One region of the Paenibacillus sp. FSL L8-0340 genome, then DNA from elsewhere that is predicted to be linked to it. Evidence: a T-box and tRNA genes for the amino acid it is inferred to sense, from the RefSeq annotation. Region 1 holds a T-box; the other holds one or more tRNA genes.
What was found. A T-box is a leader RNA that pairs with one kind of tRNA and senses whether it is charged. The one in region 1 lies ahead of metG (methionine--tRNA ligase), so its partner is inferred to be a tRNA-Met.
Positions count from the first base shown of each region.

Region 2: it has a tRNA-Met gene. The T-box ahead of metG (methionine--tRNA ligase) is inferred to sense a tRNA for this amino acid. The anticodon was not compared.

Region 1 is NZ_CP151967.1:3,026,057-3,033,491, reverse strand. Features, by position in the region: gene NST07_RS13530 (MFS transporter) at 1-256, opposite strand, end outside; gene NST07_RS13525 (aminotransferase class I/II-fold pyridoxal phosphate-dependent enzyme) at 346-1,821, shown strand; gene NST07_RS13520 (DUF1292 domain-containing protein) at 1,943-2,266, opposite strand; gene NST07_RS13515 (copper amine oxidase) at 2,358-2,909, opposite strand; gene NST07_RS13510 (MBL fold metallo-hydrolase) at 3,077-3,814, shown strand; gene NST07_RS13505 (DUF3892 domain-containing protein) at 3,983-4,219, opposite strand; gene NST07_RS13500 (GNAT family N-acetyltransferase) at 4,305-4,748, opposite strand; gene NST07_RS13495 (hypothetical protein) at 4,831-5,046, opposite strand; T-box leader at 5,206-5,471, shown strand; gene metG (methionine--tRNA ligase) at 5,619-7,283, shown strand; partial or broken gene NST07_RS13485 (RNA-guided endonuclease TnpB family protein) at 7,414-7,435, opposite strand, start outside.
Region 2 is NZ_CP151967.1:5,683,782-5,691,216, forward strand. Features, by position in the region: gene NST07_RS26140 (helix-turn-helix domain-containing protein) at 1-91, shown strand, start outside; gene NST07_RS26145 (serine hydrolase) at 167-1,492, shown strand; gene NST07_RS26150 (YjcZ family sporulation protein) at 1,595-1,714, opposite strand; gene NST07_RS26155 (hypothetical protein) at 1,819-2,007, opposite strand; gene NST07_RS26160 (YmaF family protein) at 2,236-2,496, opposite strand; tRNA gene NST07_RS26165 (tRNA-Ile) at 2,648-2,721, opposite strand; tRNA gene NST07_RS26170 (tRNA-Met) at 2,769-2,845, opposite strand; gene NST07_RS26175 (hypothetical protein) at 2,928-3,092, opposite strand; gene pyrE (orotate phosphoribosyltransferase) at 3,258-3,899, opposite strand; gene pyrF (orotidine-5'-phosphate decarboxylase) at 3,896-4,669, opposite strand; gene carB (carbamoyl-phosphate synthase large subunit) at 4,803-7,435, opposite strand, start outside.

The DNA of each region.
Region 1 (7,435 bases):
TTGTCCAGCGGAAGCCGATACGCTCCATCACCCAGCCGAACGGGCTGCGGAAGAGGTTGTCCCCCAGATATTGCAACGCAAAAGCAAAGCCTACCACCGTTACCGACAAGCCGAGGATATTCTCCATATACACAGGCAGGAGGGCGACAAGCAGCGAGCCTTTCACAAATTCCACCAAAAAGATAATAGCCCACATTTCCATAATGAAGGGCGAGGCCAAGCTGATATGCATACGTTGTGCTACTTTGCCAGACATTAGATCACATCCTAGTATTATGTTGATTGATTTGTTATACTGATGCTTGCTTGAAAAAAACTATTCGCGAAAGGTTGTGACAGCATTAAATGGATCAACACCGTACTCCCCTCTTCACTGCTCTCAAAAAGCATGCCGCTGGAAACCCAGTTCAATTTCATATTCCCGGGCATAAGAAGGGGCTAGGAACCGATGCCGAATTCCGTGAGTTTATCGGCGATAACGCTCTATCCATAGATTTGATCAATATCGCACCGCTTGATGATCTTCATCAGCCTACCGGCGTAATACAAGAAGCTCAGAAGCTGGCTGCGAAGGCTTTCGGCGCCGACTATACGTATTTTAGCGTACAGGGCACGAGCAATGCCATCATGACTATGATCCTCTCTGTCTGCTCAGAAGGAGACAAAATAATTGTGCCGCGCAACATTCACAAATCCGTGATGTCGGCAATTATTTTCTCCGGAGCCAAGCCTGTTTTCGTCTCACCTGTTCAGGATGAGAATCTTGGGATAGACCACGGCATTACCACCAGCTCGCTGGAACGAGCATTAAGGCGCCATCCGGACGCCAAAGGAGTTCTAGTAATCAATCCAACGTATTTTGGCGTATGCGCTGACCTGCGTTCGATTGTTGACCTGGCCCACAGCTACGGGGTTCCCGTATTGGTGGACGAGGCACATGGAGTATTGATTCATTTTCATGAGGATCTTCCGGTATCAGCCATGCAGGCCGGTGCCGACATGGCGGCAACCAGCGTTCACAAGCTGGGCGGCTCCATGACGCAGAGCTCGGTGCTTAACGTGAATGCCAAAACCGGGCTGGTCAACCCGCAGCGGGTACAGACGATTCTCAGTATGCTGACAACAACTTCTACCTCATATATTTTGCTTGCGTCACTGGATACTTCCAGACGCAATCTGGCTCTGAATGGCCATGAAATGGCCGAGAGAACGATAGCCTTGTCCAATTATGCCCGGGAGGCCATCAACAACATCGACGGTCTGTATAGCTTTGGCAGAGAGATTCTTGGCACAGAGGCCACCTTTAATATTGATCCAACCAAGCTTAACATTCATGTCCGCCATTTGGGAATAACCGGTTATGAAACAGAAAATTGGTTGCGCCAAAAGTATAACATCGAAGTAGAACTAAGCGACATGTATAATATTCTTTGCCTGATTACGCCTGGTGATACCCAAGATTCCGTAGATAAGCTGCTTTCCGCCCTGCAGGTATTGTCAGCCATCCATTACAGCAAAGGTGAGATCTATGAGCTAAAGGTGCAGGTGCCGGAAATTCCACAGCTTGCCCTTATTCCAAGAGATGCCTTTTATGCGGATACTCAGGTAGTTCCGTTCCGCGAATCCGCAGGTTATATCATTGCGGAATTCATCTATGTTTATCCTCCGGGCATTCCGATTTTGCTCCCTGGTGAAGTAATTACCCAGGATAACATTGATTATATCATCGACCATGTGGAAATCGGGCTGCCGGTCAAAGGTCCGGAGGACCGCAGCATCAACTTTGTCAAGGTAGTCGTGGAAGCCGATCCGATCTCTTGATCGGCCGGCCTTCCGCAAAACATAGGCATTCATACAAAAACCCGATACTATAGGTATCGGGTTTTTGCATACAAGCCTCAGGGCTGAATCCACGCAACCTCAGGCTGTGCTACACTGAAATCTATTCTTGCTGGGCAAGCAGCTCGTTGTAAGCTTGTTCAACGGCTTTCCATTCAGCTTCATCTTCAATGTTGTAAAGCACCATTTCTTCATCTTCTTCTTCCATGCGCAGAATGATGCCGTCCGCTTCAGGGTTTTCGCGTTCCAGCAACAGCGCGTATAATTTCTCGCCCACATCGAACGTTTCTACCAGCACCATTTCTACATCTTCGCCCTGCTCGTTCGTCAAGGTCAGCACAAACTCCTCGTGCTCATGGTCGTGATCATGTCCGCAACCGCATGCTTCACCATGTTCATGGCCATGCTCATGTTTGTGATCGCTCATTGAAATACCTCACTTTGAATTGAATTATCCTACATTTGGTATCGTAACACGTATGATAAGTTCAGGTCAATTTGAGGGCAGTGCAAAATACCTAATCTAGTGCAGTGATTACCTTCTCTGACACAAGTACGTAATCTACATTCTTGGAGGCTTTAATATAGAAGCCCACCCGGTACTTCCCGGACTCTTTAAAATCATAGGTGAACTCTGAGGTAGAGAACCAGAAATCTTCTTTTTTCGAACCGCCCAGCTCCTGCGACTGAATGTCCTTCACATTTCCCGATGGATCGGTAATGGCTACTTTTACTGCTGTGATGCTATCTGTCAAGCTGTCCACCTGTGACAACACCTTAAATTTGAGTTTTCCGATATTCACGTTACCAAATACATCATCGCCCTTATACAGAATAATCTGTACATTCGGCTTAAGAATGGTCACTTTGCCTGAACCGTCCCAGTTCACGACGCCTCCAGCCTCCCTGGCCGGGATATAAGCCTTGCCATCAATCAAATAGCCGCCATCAGCCATTTCCTTCCCATTGTTCCATACCCTGATTTTCTGATTTACAGCGTCCGCGAACAATAATGAACTTCCCATCAGGGAAAATACAACTACGCACAGAGCAACTTTTTTCCACCTCATAAGCAGAGACCCTCCAAATAATTCATGCTGTTAATATATACTGCCGAGGGTGACACAAGTTGCGCCGAAGTACGATGAAAATTTCATTTCTGTCATCAAAATGTTACTATATTGAAAATATAACGTTAACCTGCTTTGGCAACAATTAGAACTGGAGGATTTTCGGTATGACTATACAACTGCAAATGATAGGTACGGGTGATGCTTTTTCCAATAACTACCATAATAACAACGGGCTGCTGCTGGATGGCAACTTCTCGCTTCTCATAGACTGTGGTGCTACAGCCCCGCTCGCCATGCATCAATTAGGGCGATCGTTCCGTGAGGTGAACGCGACGCTAATCACACATATCCATAATGATCATGTCGGCGGGCTGGAAGAGCTGGCAATAGAGTTGATGCAGGATAATAACCGAAAAATGCAGCTGCTGTTGCCAGAGACACTGCTCAAACCGCTGTGGGATCACATCCGCAAGAGCGCTCGCTCAAAGGAAGCCCGTGCAGATTCCCTCGAAGAAATGTTCAATGTAACCACCCTGCGTCCAGGTGAGTCTTACACCCTTTCCCCGGAAATTACACTGCAATTGATTCGCACCCCGCATATTCGCGGCCGGGACAGCTACTCGCTGCTGCTGAATAACGATATCTTTTACAGCGCCGATATGACCTTCCAGCCTGAGCTGCTGATCAAGCTTGTCCGCAAGCACGGCGTCCGGAAGATTTTTCACGACTGTGAGCTCAGCGGATCGGGGCAGGTTCATACTACCCTCCGGGAACTGATGTCTTTGCCTGATGATGTACGCAAGCTGATCTATTTAATGCACTACAGCGACCGGAAGCCTGAATTTGAGGGGATGACCGGAGACATGGAGTTTCTTGTTCAGCATGAGATATATGAGCTTTGAGGTTCAGTTTCCCGTATCTTTATTAACTGCAGTTTATAACCTTGAAGCTGCAAGTAGAAATAGAAGGATAACTTATAGCGTGAAGCATACAAATTCTTATATTTCAAAAAAGCCGGACAGGCAGTGTCAACTGACACTGCCTGTCCGGCTGTTCTTATTTATGCGGTTTTAGAATTGCGGCAGCTGATCCAGATTATTCGTGGGATCGCCATCCGCATCGCCACGGATGTATAACTCGCCATCTCTGCCTTTGAACACATTCACTCCGGCTATGCTTCCCGCTTGAATCTCCTGCAGCGCTTGCTGGTAGTCCAGCACACGTCCTGAAGAGGTCTGGAACTTCATCAGGTCGCCGTCACCGTTTCTTTGGGCCGCTGTAAACCGTTCACGTTCATTGTTCATCACTTAGGATCTACTCCTTCGCGCTCGGATTGGCCAATAGGCTCAACTCTAGCTTGCCCCGCTAACGAAAGAATATGTACTTTGAGGTTTAAAGCGTTTTCTGCATTCTCACATGCAAAATACCTGCATCATAGAATGGCTCTGGAGAGATCACTTCATACCCCAGCTTGTTATAAAAGGCTTCCGCCTGGCATTGTCCATCAAGGATGGATGATTCGAGGCCCAGCTCACGGGCAAGCTCCTCCAGCGCCAACAGCAGGATACGCCCGTATCCCTTGCTGCGGTAGTCTTTGTCGACTGCGATACGCTGCATTTTCGCAGTGCCTGCTTTATAATAAATCAATCTTCCGGTAGCTACCGGGAGACCCTCATCCATCAGCAAGATATGATGCACATTGTCGCCGATTACATCATACTCATCAATTTCCTCTTCTTCCGGTACCTTTTGCTCTTCAACAAATACTTTTTTGCGGATGTCCAGTCCCATCTGGAGCTGTTCATCTGTCGTTACATGTACGATTTCCGCCGCCATACTTCCACAGGTCTCCTCTCTTTATATAAAAACGATAGTTGACCCATTATACAGAATTTTCATTACGCTGTGAAGAGAGCCTTTATTCAACCGAATAGACCTCAGTGGAAATCGAGCGTTCGTATACATCCTCTAATACAGGCGATAAAGGGCTGTCTAAACCTTCAGGTTTTCCATCCAAACCAGTCATGCTCTGGATCTCCACAACACTCGGCGCCTGATAGGACGAAGCACATCCAACTGCCGTCAGAAGCAGCATTAAACAGACCACCGCTTCCCAAATCTTAATTCTGCGCATCCCTTTCCCTCCTATCGTCTTCTGCTCTACACAGCTTTGACGATTCGTGAGTTTATTAAACTGATTAGCGGTCTTTGATGAATCCAGATTCAAAAACCGCATTAATCGCTTGACTTCTACCGCGTTCCTGCCGTAAGATAACCATTAATTAGGATAACCACAAAAGCTAAGAAGAGAAAGAGTACCTTGGCCAATCTTTCACAGAGAGCTCCGGACGCTGAAAAGGAGCAAAGAAAATCCAAGGGAATATGGTCTCTGAGCTGCGCATCGAACCCCTCCAGGAGGGTTGTAGGCTGCGCCGGAACCCGCATCCGTTATCGTGCTAGGGTATACCCGCGAACAGCGGACGTACCTGAAGAGGTGAATGCCGCAAGGCATTGATGAAGTTGGGTGGTAACACGTGAGCACAGGCTCTCGTCCCTTTTGGGGACGGGAGTCTTTTTTGTTGCCCAAAAATGCTCCCGGGGCGAGTGGGAGTAACGCTCACAAAACTTTAGTATATGCTTCCGAAGCGAGTTTTGTTCGAAGGACAATCTGGAAGTAACGCTCACAAAACTTTAGGAGGAGATAAAATGTCCAATGTCTTTATCGGAGGGGCGTGGCCTTACGCCAATGGCTCTCTGCATCTGGGAAGACTGGCAAGCATTCTGCCCGGTGACATTCTGGCCCGTTACCACCGGGCTAAAGGTGATCGGGTGCTGTATGTGTCCGGCAGCGATTGCCATGGTACACCGGTGGCTGTCCAGGCAGCCAAAGAGGGCGTAACGCCGGGTGAATTCGCCGACCGCTATCATGAGGAATTTGCGGAGTGCTTCGACAAGCTTGGTTTCACTTACGATTTATATACGCGGACAGATCAGGAAACCCACCACACGGTCGTTCGTGAGCTATTTCTTAAACTTCTGGACAACGGGCACCTGTACAAAAAGACAACGCTCCAGTGCTACTGCGAGCAGGATCAGCGGTTTCTACCTGACCGGTACGTGGAGGGAACGTGTCCGGTCTGCGGGCAGCAGGCACGCGGCGATCAATGCGATTACTGCTCCACCCTGCTCGACCCGTCCGATCTGCTGGACAGATCCTGTAAAATCTGCGGAACCCCTCCGGTACTGCGGCCTACAGAGCATTACTATCTTTCTCTTTCAAGCTTTCAAAAGGAACTGGCAGACTATGCGGAATCATCTCAGGGCTGGAGGGATAATGCCGTCCGGTTGACTCAGCGTTATCTGCAAGAGGGGCTTCAAGACCGCGCGGCTACCCGTGATCTTGATTGGGGCGTGGATGTGCCGGTAGACGGATTTACCGGTAAAAAAATCTACGTATGGATCGAAGCGGTCAGCGGCTATCTGTCCGCCAGCAAGCAGTGGGCCGCAGAGTCAGGAAACCGTTGGGAGGATTTCTGGCTGGAGAATCGCGACAGCGCCGCTGAGGATGGCAAGGCAACTTCTTATTATGTGCATGGGAAAGACAACGTGCCTTTTCATAGTCTGATTTGGCCGGGCATATTATTGGGAGTGGGCGGATTGCATTTGCCTGACCGTCTGTTTGCCTGCGAGTACATGACGCTGGAGGGGCAGAAATTCTCTACCAGCCGCAACTGGGCGGTCTGGGTACCGGATATTCTAAGCCGCTATCAGCCGGATTCAATCCGGTACTTCCTGATTGCGAACGGCCCCGAGAAGCGTGATACCGACTTCTCCTGGAGGGAGTTCATCCACAGCCATAATGGCGAGCTGCTCGGTGCCTTCGGCAATTTTGTAAACCGCAGCCTGGCCTTCATAAATAAAGCCTTCGGGGGTTGTGTGCCGGAGGGAATACTGGAGCCTAAGTGGAGAGCGAACTTCGACACCTTATACGCCGAAGCCGGCAGGCTGATCGAATCCGGGAGTTTTAAGGAGGCTCTGGAGTTTATCTTTGGTTATATTCGCCAAGCCAATAAATACTTTGATGAACAGAAACCCTGGCTGCAGATCAAGGAAGACCGCAACACCTGCGGAGATACCCTCTACACCTGCGTACAGATCATTGCTAATCTGGCTAATCTGCTGAATCCGTTCATTCCTTTTTCCTGTGATGAGCTCCGCATCTTCTTGTCCCTTGATGAGGCTGGATGGCAGCAGTCCTCTGTTCAGGCAGGACAGAACATCCATGAACTGAAGCTGCTCTTCGAACGCATTGATACTGTACGGATTGAAGAGGAAACAGCCCGGCTGGAATGCCAGATGCTAAGTAACTAACCCTTTTGAATCTCCACCACTTAGCTGACGCTTGAAGGAGGGATTCTTGCGAACAGAGGAGCAACCTCCTCTTATGGGCAAGCGACCCCTGCGTTCCTGCAGTTCTACGTTTTATTTTTATAGGTAATTGCTATACCGCTAACTGTTTGATA
Region 2 (7,435 bases), 2.7 Mb from region 1:
GACCGGATATTATGATCAGGCTCATTTCATACATGAATTTCAAAGCATCTGCGGGCTGCTTCCCAGCGAATATATCAAAAGCTTGAACTAAGCCTGTCCGTTTTTTACAATTCAGCTATTGTCATGTCTTATACAATAGAGCAATACAGGAATTAGGAGGCTAGACATGACAAACATACAGTTCAGGCTCGAACAATACATGCAAACCTGGGAGGATGCGGAACGCTTTAGCGGAACCGTGCTGGTTGCCCAGGGAGATCATATTTTATTGGAGAAGGGATATGGATACGGAAATCATGAGTATGCCCTGCCGAATACACCCTCCACTATTTATAATATAGGCAGCATCACTAAGCTGTTCACGGCAGCGGCTGTAATGCAGCTGTATGACCGGCAGAAGCTTCGCCTGAACGAGCCCATGGAATATTATTATCCCGGCTATAGACACGGAGACCGCATCACCATTCATCATTTACTGTCCTCCACCTCGGGGATACCGGATTATACAGAGCTGAGCCAATATAGTTCAAGAGACCGGCTTTCTGCCGAGAGCATTCGGGAGTGGTTAAATCACGAACCGTTGCAAGGTGAACCTGGACAGCAAGTGCAGAAGAGCAACTCGAATTTTGTCTTCCTCGCCAGAATCGTTGAGATGGTGTCGGGCATGGAGATCGGCGCTTATTACGAGAAATTTTTATTTGCACCGCTCGGACTTAAGCATACCGGAATAAGCTGCAATGAGGAGATTCTCACCAATAAGGCATACGGATATTCCTGCTCGGGTGAAGGCGTAGTCTGTGCAGAGTATTACGATATGACTGGTGCCTTTGGAAGCGGATTTCTCTATTCCACTGCGGCCGATTTGTTCACATGGGTCAAGGCGCTGGGCAGCGGCACAGTAATAAGCAAGGAAGCCTATGACCGTATGCTTTCTCCTTACGGATATTTGTGGTACCTGGAGGCTTCGGTGGGATATGGCTGTTGTGTAAAGGGCGAGCCTGTAGAAGAAATGTTTATGGACGGGAATATTTATGGATACACCTGCACCCTGCAGCAGTACATATTAGGGGATTTCACCATAATTGTACTTAGCAACAACGATGCCAGCCCTGTAGCCCGCCTTGTAAAGGGCCTGAGAAGCATTCTGTACACTGGGGCGACCTCCATAATAGTCAAACCTGAACTTGCGGACGCCGCGGACTATGAACAATTTAGACACTTCGCGGGGGTGTACTGCTTTCCGCCAATGGGCTGGCATTTTACAATTCATTATGAAGAAGGCCTGCTGTATGTAGACCGGCTGTTCAATCAGGAGTTCAAAAAAAAGAAGTTCCAGCTTAAATTAGTTGCAGATACCGCGGAAGCAGTAGTACTGGCCTGTGTGGTGTGTGACAGCACCTTTACTTTTCATAAGGCTACGGAAGTAAAGTCCCAACAGGTAACCTACAGTTTCGATACCTTGAACCTGCCTTATGAGAGATCCGGCGAATAAAGCCGGTAAAACAATAAAGCAGCGGAAGCCTGAGCAGGAATAATACTCTTGGCAGCCGCTGCTTTTTTGTGTCTGTACTTTAGGAAACCGGATAAGCAGAAGTTACAGCCAGAATGATTTGGTAATAATTACGAGCAGAATAAACAATACCAGAATTGCCGCAGTCGATGTGCCCAAACCGCCTACAGGACCAACATTTTCTCCGCAACCACATGAACCCATTTCTCATTCCTCCTTCAAAAGTGAGTACAGCATAGAATATGCAGAATGCTCTTCACTGCTTGGGTGAAATGGAAATATGTTGTTGTGTACTCAGCCGGTCTGGTTTATTTATCCGCCATGAATGTTACGTATGTTGCTGCTGCAAATACAACAACCAGCACCAAAGAAATGACACCCATAATCCGTTCATTTTTCCAGGCACGTATTGTGTTTGCAATATATAGGATCATGAGCCCTGCCATCATTAGCGACAGATTGATGCCCGTTATAAACAACACAACAAACCCTATCATTACACAACCCCAAATAATCATGAACCACAAAGGATAATTTTTAAAGATCGTTTTAAACATTTTTCCGTCTGCCTCTATTCCATCTCAAATTTATACTTCCCTATAATCTCACAATCCAGTCTCGCTAGCAACGGAGGAAGTTTGTCCGGCAGCCGTAAACCAAAAAAGGACAAGCTCTTAGAGCCTATCCTTATCCATATAGAACACATAATTCCATATTGATCCAATTTATACGAGAGGTGCTTGAATCAATGTTGCGAAATTGAACTTGTGTACGTGACCATCATTTAAAGTAGTTTGACCTGTAACAAAATGCATATGGCTTGCTCCTGCCCGAATCGCTTGTCCTGTAACTCCTGCGAACCGGTGGTTGTGCCGATCTGCACCTTCTTCAGCCAGTTTAGTGCTCCCTTCAAATTCATGTACGTGTCTCTGTGCCTGGGTTGAGCCTGTTCTTATCTTCTTTATTGTAGGCCGTTTCTTCTTCATCCAATGTCTGCCTCCCTAAAATTATGCAACTTCACATCATCTTATTTAAGACAAACTCGGATAGGTGCACAGCCATTATCAGGTCTTTTCTGGATTCAAAAAAAACCACAACATAGCAAAAACCCCTTGCTAGGCAAGGGGTTTAGTGAAGTGGGCCCTACAGGACTCGAACCTGTGACCAATCGGTTATGAGCCGACCGCTCTAACCAACTGAGCTAAGGGCCCGGATCTAAAGTATCCGTATGATAAACAATGGCTGCAGGAAAATAAATTGGTTGCGGGGGCAGGATTTGAACCTGCGGCCTTCGGGTTATGAGCCCGACGAGCTACCGGGCTGCTCCACCCCGCGTCAGTAATCATATTCAAACAGCGACAATAGTTAATATACAATATAGCAGGCACTAAAGTCAAGGATGATTTTGTTAATTTATTCAGGGCAGGAAACGTACCCCGTAGCGGCCCTTGCGGGAGCGATAAATTTCCACAAATCGCGGATCATGATAGCCGTAAATCCAACCGTCCTGCTCCAGCCTCTTGGCCAGGCAGCCTGCTTGAAATCTCGTCCTGAACAGCTTCGCGAAGTATATCCAGTTCATGATGCCTTCTTCTCCTTTGTTACGATAATGGATGTCTTCCTTCCCTGAAGTTATCATGCCCAGTTTATAAAATATAAGCCGCAGAATACGGTATCCGCCAATAAAAAAACAGCAGGCCCTAACCTTGCGGTGAGGGCCTGAGAAACATTGCCGGATACAATTCTGCTACACGCCGAACGAGGCCGGATCTTTGCGCCAGGACTGCAGCAGCGCTACATCGCTGTCAGCGATTGTGCCTTGACTCAGTGCTACATCAATCAATGTGCTGTAGTTGGACAAGCTTTGCAGCGGCACACCAGCTGCCGCAAATGCCTCAGTGGCCCGGTCCAGCTCATAGCTGAAGATGGCCAGCACGGCCAGCACCTCTCCTCCGGCTTCCTGTACGGCCTGCGCCGCCTTAATCGAGCTACCGCCGGTAGAAATCAGGTCCTCAATCACAATGACCTTCTGTCCGGGAGAGATAATCCCTTCGATCTGGTTCTGTTTGCCGTGGCCTTTCGCTTTGTCGCGGATATATGCCATCGGCAGATCCAGCTTGTCGGCCACCCAGGCCGCATGCGGAATCCCCGCAGTGGCTGTGCCCGCAATCACTTCAGCGTCCGGATAGCTGGCTCTGATCAGCTCTGCGAAGCCAGCAGCAATGTAGCCGCGTACTGCTGGAAAGGCCATGGTCAGGCGATTGTCACAATAGATCGGCGACTTGATGCCGGAGGTCCAGGTAAAAGGCTCCTGCGGACGCAGCGCCACTGCCCCAATCTCCAGCAGATAGCTGGCGACTTGCTGGCTTTTATTCGATAATGTGCTCATGCTTGAGTCATCTCCTCAATAATAGATAGTGCGGCTGCGCGCGGATCCGCCGCAGCCGTAATAGGCCGGCCCACTACAAGGTAGTGGCTGCCTTGCCGGATAGCTTGTCCCGGCGTCATCACCCGGGACTGATCGTCCAGGGAAGACCCTGCCGGACGAATGCCCGGGGTAACCGTGCGGAACTCCGGGCCGCACGCGTCAGAGATCGCCGCCGACTCCTTAGGTGAAGCTACCACACCGTGCAGGCCGGCCTCAGCCGCCAGCTTGGCGTAACGCACCACGGTGTCCGCTACATTCCCGGCAATGCCAATCTCGCTGTTCATCACTGCCTGACTGGTGCTCGTGAGCTGTGTCACTGCGATAATCAGCGGCATTCTCAGGGACGGGTGCAGGCTGACCGCCTGGGCAGCCCCGTCCAGCGCGGCAGCCATCATAGCCGAGCCGCCGGAGGCGTGTACGTTGAACATATCCACACCGAGCATCGTAAGGCTCTCCGCCCCACCCCGCACCGTATTGGGGATATCATGCATTTTGACATCGACGAACACAGAATAACCGCGGGCCTTCAGTTCTCTGATGAAGTCTGGTCCGGCTGCATAGAACAGCTGCATTCCAACCTTCATGTAACAAGGAATGCCTTCCAGCTTCTCAATGAGCAGTCTCGCTTGCGCTGCATCAGGATAATCCAGGGCAATCATCAGCCGCTCAGCCATTTCATCCCGTCTGGTGATTTCTCCGACATTCTCGTGTTCAAGCTGCTGTGGGTCCATCTGTTTCACGTACGGATCAGCTCCTTTGGTCATTTTTTAACAGTTACCGGGTCCCCGGGCATAGCGGAACGGTCTGCGATAACGCAAACCGTTCCTGTGGCATGCCCGAAAGGGCTACTCATACATCTATAGGTTATTGTCCGACAAAAGCGGGCATGGACTGGGACGAGAAGTTGATCGTCTGCAGCATGATCAGCAGCGCCGTTACCGTATCCAGTGAGGTCATACATACGACACCGTTCTCTACCGCTTCACGGCGGATGCGGAAGCCGTCACGCTCCGGCGTTTTACCTTTAGTCAGCGTATTGAAGACAAAGTTGGCCTGACCACCGCGGATCAGATCAAGGATTGTCGGCTCTCCTTCATCCAGCTTGTTGACATTCATCACGTTCAGGCCTGCCTGCTCAAGGGCATGCGCCGTGCCGCCGGTGGCAATGATTTTGTAGCCCATGGCGTGGAAGCCCTTCATCAGCTCAACTGCCTCAGCTTTGTCTTTGTCTGCTACCGTAACGATGATCGCTCCGGTTGCCGGAATTTTCATGCCTGCTCCGATCAGACCTTTATAGAGCGCTTTGGCATACAGCTTGTCGCGGCCCATGACTTCGCCGGTCGATTTCATTTCCGGTCCTAAGGTAGGCTCTACTCTGCGCAGCTTGGCAAAAGAGAACACCGGCACTTTTACCGACACATAGTCGCTTTCCGGCCAGAGGCCTTCGGTGTAGCCATCGTCTTTCAGCTTGCCGCCGAGAATGATCTTGGTAGCCAGATGGGCCATAGGAATGCCGGTTACCTTGCTCAGGAAAGGAACCGTACGCGAAGAGCGCGGATTCACTTCTATCACATATACTTCATTCTGGTAAATGACGAACTGGATGTTGACAAGGCCAATCGTTTTCAGTTCCTTGGCTATCTTGATGGTGATTTCGCTTATTTTCTGCTTCAGACCTTCATCCAGATATTGCGGCGGGTAGACAGCGATGGAGTCACCGGAGTGGACACCCGCACGTTCTACATGCTCCATAATACCAGGGATGACCACAGTCTCGCCGTCGCAAATCGCGTCAACTTCGACCTCTTTGCCCAGCATGTAACGGTCGATCAGCACCGGATGCTCCGGATTCACCTTCACCGCTTCAACCATGTAGCTCAGCAATTCCGCATCGTTGTAGACAATCTCCATTGCACGGCCACCCAGTACATAGGAAGGACGTACGAGTACCGGATATCCCAGCGATTGAGCTGTTTCTACGGCTTGACTCACATCGGTTACCGTCTTGCCTTTAGGTTGTGCAATATTCAGACGGGCCAAAAGCGCTTCGAATTTCTTGCGGTTTTCAGCTTCGTCGATGCTTTCCAGACTGGTGCCGAGAATATTTACACCGGCTGCAGCCAGCGGCGCAGCAAGGTTAATAGCAGTTTGTCCTCCGAACTGAACGATAACGCCAATCGGATTCTCCTGGGCGATGACATTCATGACATCCTCGAAGAATAACGGTTCAAAATAGAGCCGGTCCGAGGTGTTAAAGTCGGTCGACACCGTTTCAGGGTTGTTGTTAATGATTACAGCTTCATAGCCGGCTTTCTGGATCGCCCAGACCGCATGAACGGTACTATAATCGAATTCAATCCCCTGACCGATCCGGATAGGTCCGGACCCGAGCACGATAACCTTCTGCTTGTCGGAATGGATAACCTCATTCTCCGTCTCATAAGTGGAGTAGTAGTAAGGTGTGGAGGCTTCGAACTCAGCCGCGCATGTATCTACCATTTTGAAGACCGGAGTTAGTCCCTGCGCAAGGCGCATAGCACGAACATCCACTTCCTTCGTCTGAGCTCCGCCCGGCCGGCCTTCCGCCCGGATCTCAGCAATTGCCCGGTCAGTGAAACCTTTGCGTTTCGCTTGATACAAGGTTTCGGCACTCAGCGTCTCTTCACTGCGCAGCACATCCTCGAAGTTCACCAGGCCTTCAATCTTGGACAGGAACCACCAATCAATGCTGGTGATATCCTGAATCTCCTGCAGGCCGTAACCGCGGCGGAACGCTTCCGCGATCAGGAACAGCCGCTCGTCATCCGCTTTGGCAAGACGACCCCGCAGCACGCTGTCTTCCAGCTGCTCTGCGCCCGGCAGGCGGAAACGGTGGACACCGATTTCCAGGGAACGGACTGCTTTATGAATCGATTCTTCAAAGGTACGGCCAATCGCCATGACTTCGCCGGTCGCTTTCATCTGCGTGCCCAGTTTACGGTTCGCCGATGTGAACTTGTCAAACGGCCAACGCGGAATTTTGCTGACGATATAGTCCAGTGTTGGCTCGAAGCAGGCGTAGGTCTGTCCTGTAACCGGGTTAACGATTTCATCCAGCGTGTAGCCGAGAGCGATCTTGGCTGCCATTTTGGCAATCGGGTAACCGGTCGCCTTCGACGCCAGCGCCGAGGAACGGCTGACCCGGGGATTTACTTCAATGACATAATATTGATAGCTTTGCGGATCAAGCGCGAACTGCACGTTGCAGCCGCCTTCGATATTCAGCGCGCGGATGATCTTGAGTGACGCGCTGCGCAGCATTTGGTATTCGCGGTCGGACAACGTCTGACTCGGTGCCACAACGATACTGTCGCCAGTATGTACACCGACAGGATCAAAGTTCTCCATGTTGCAGACAACGATACAGTTGTCGTTCGCGTCCCGCATAACCTCATATTCAACTTCCTTCATGCCGGCGATGCTTTTCTCCACCAGACATTGACCGATCGGGCTGTAAC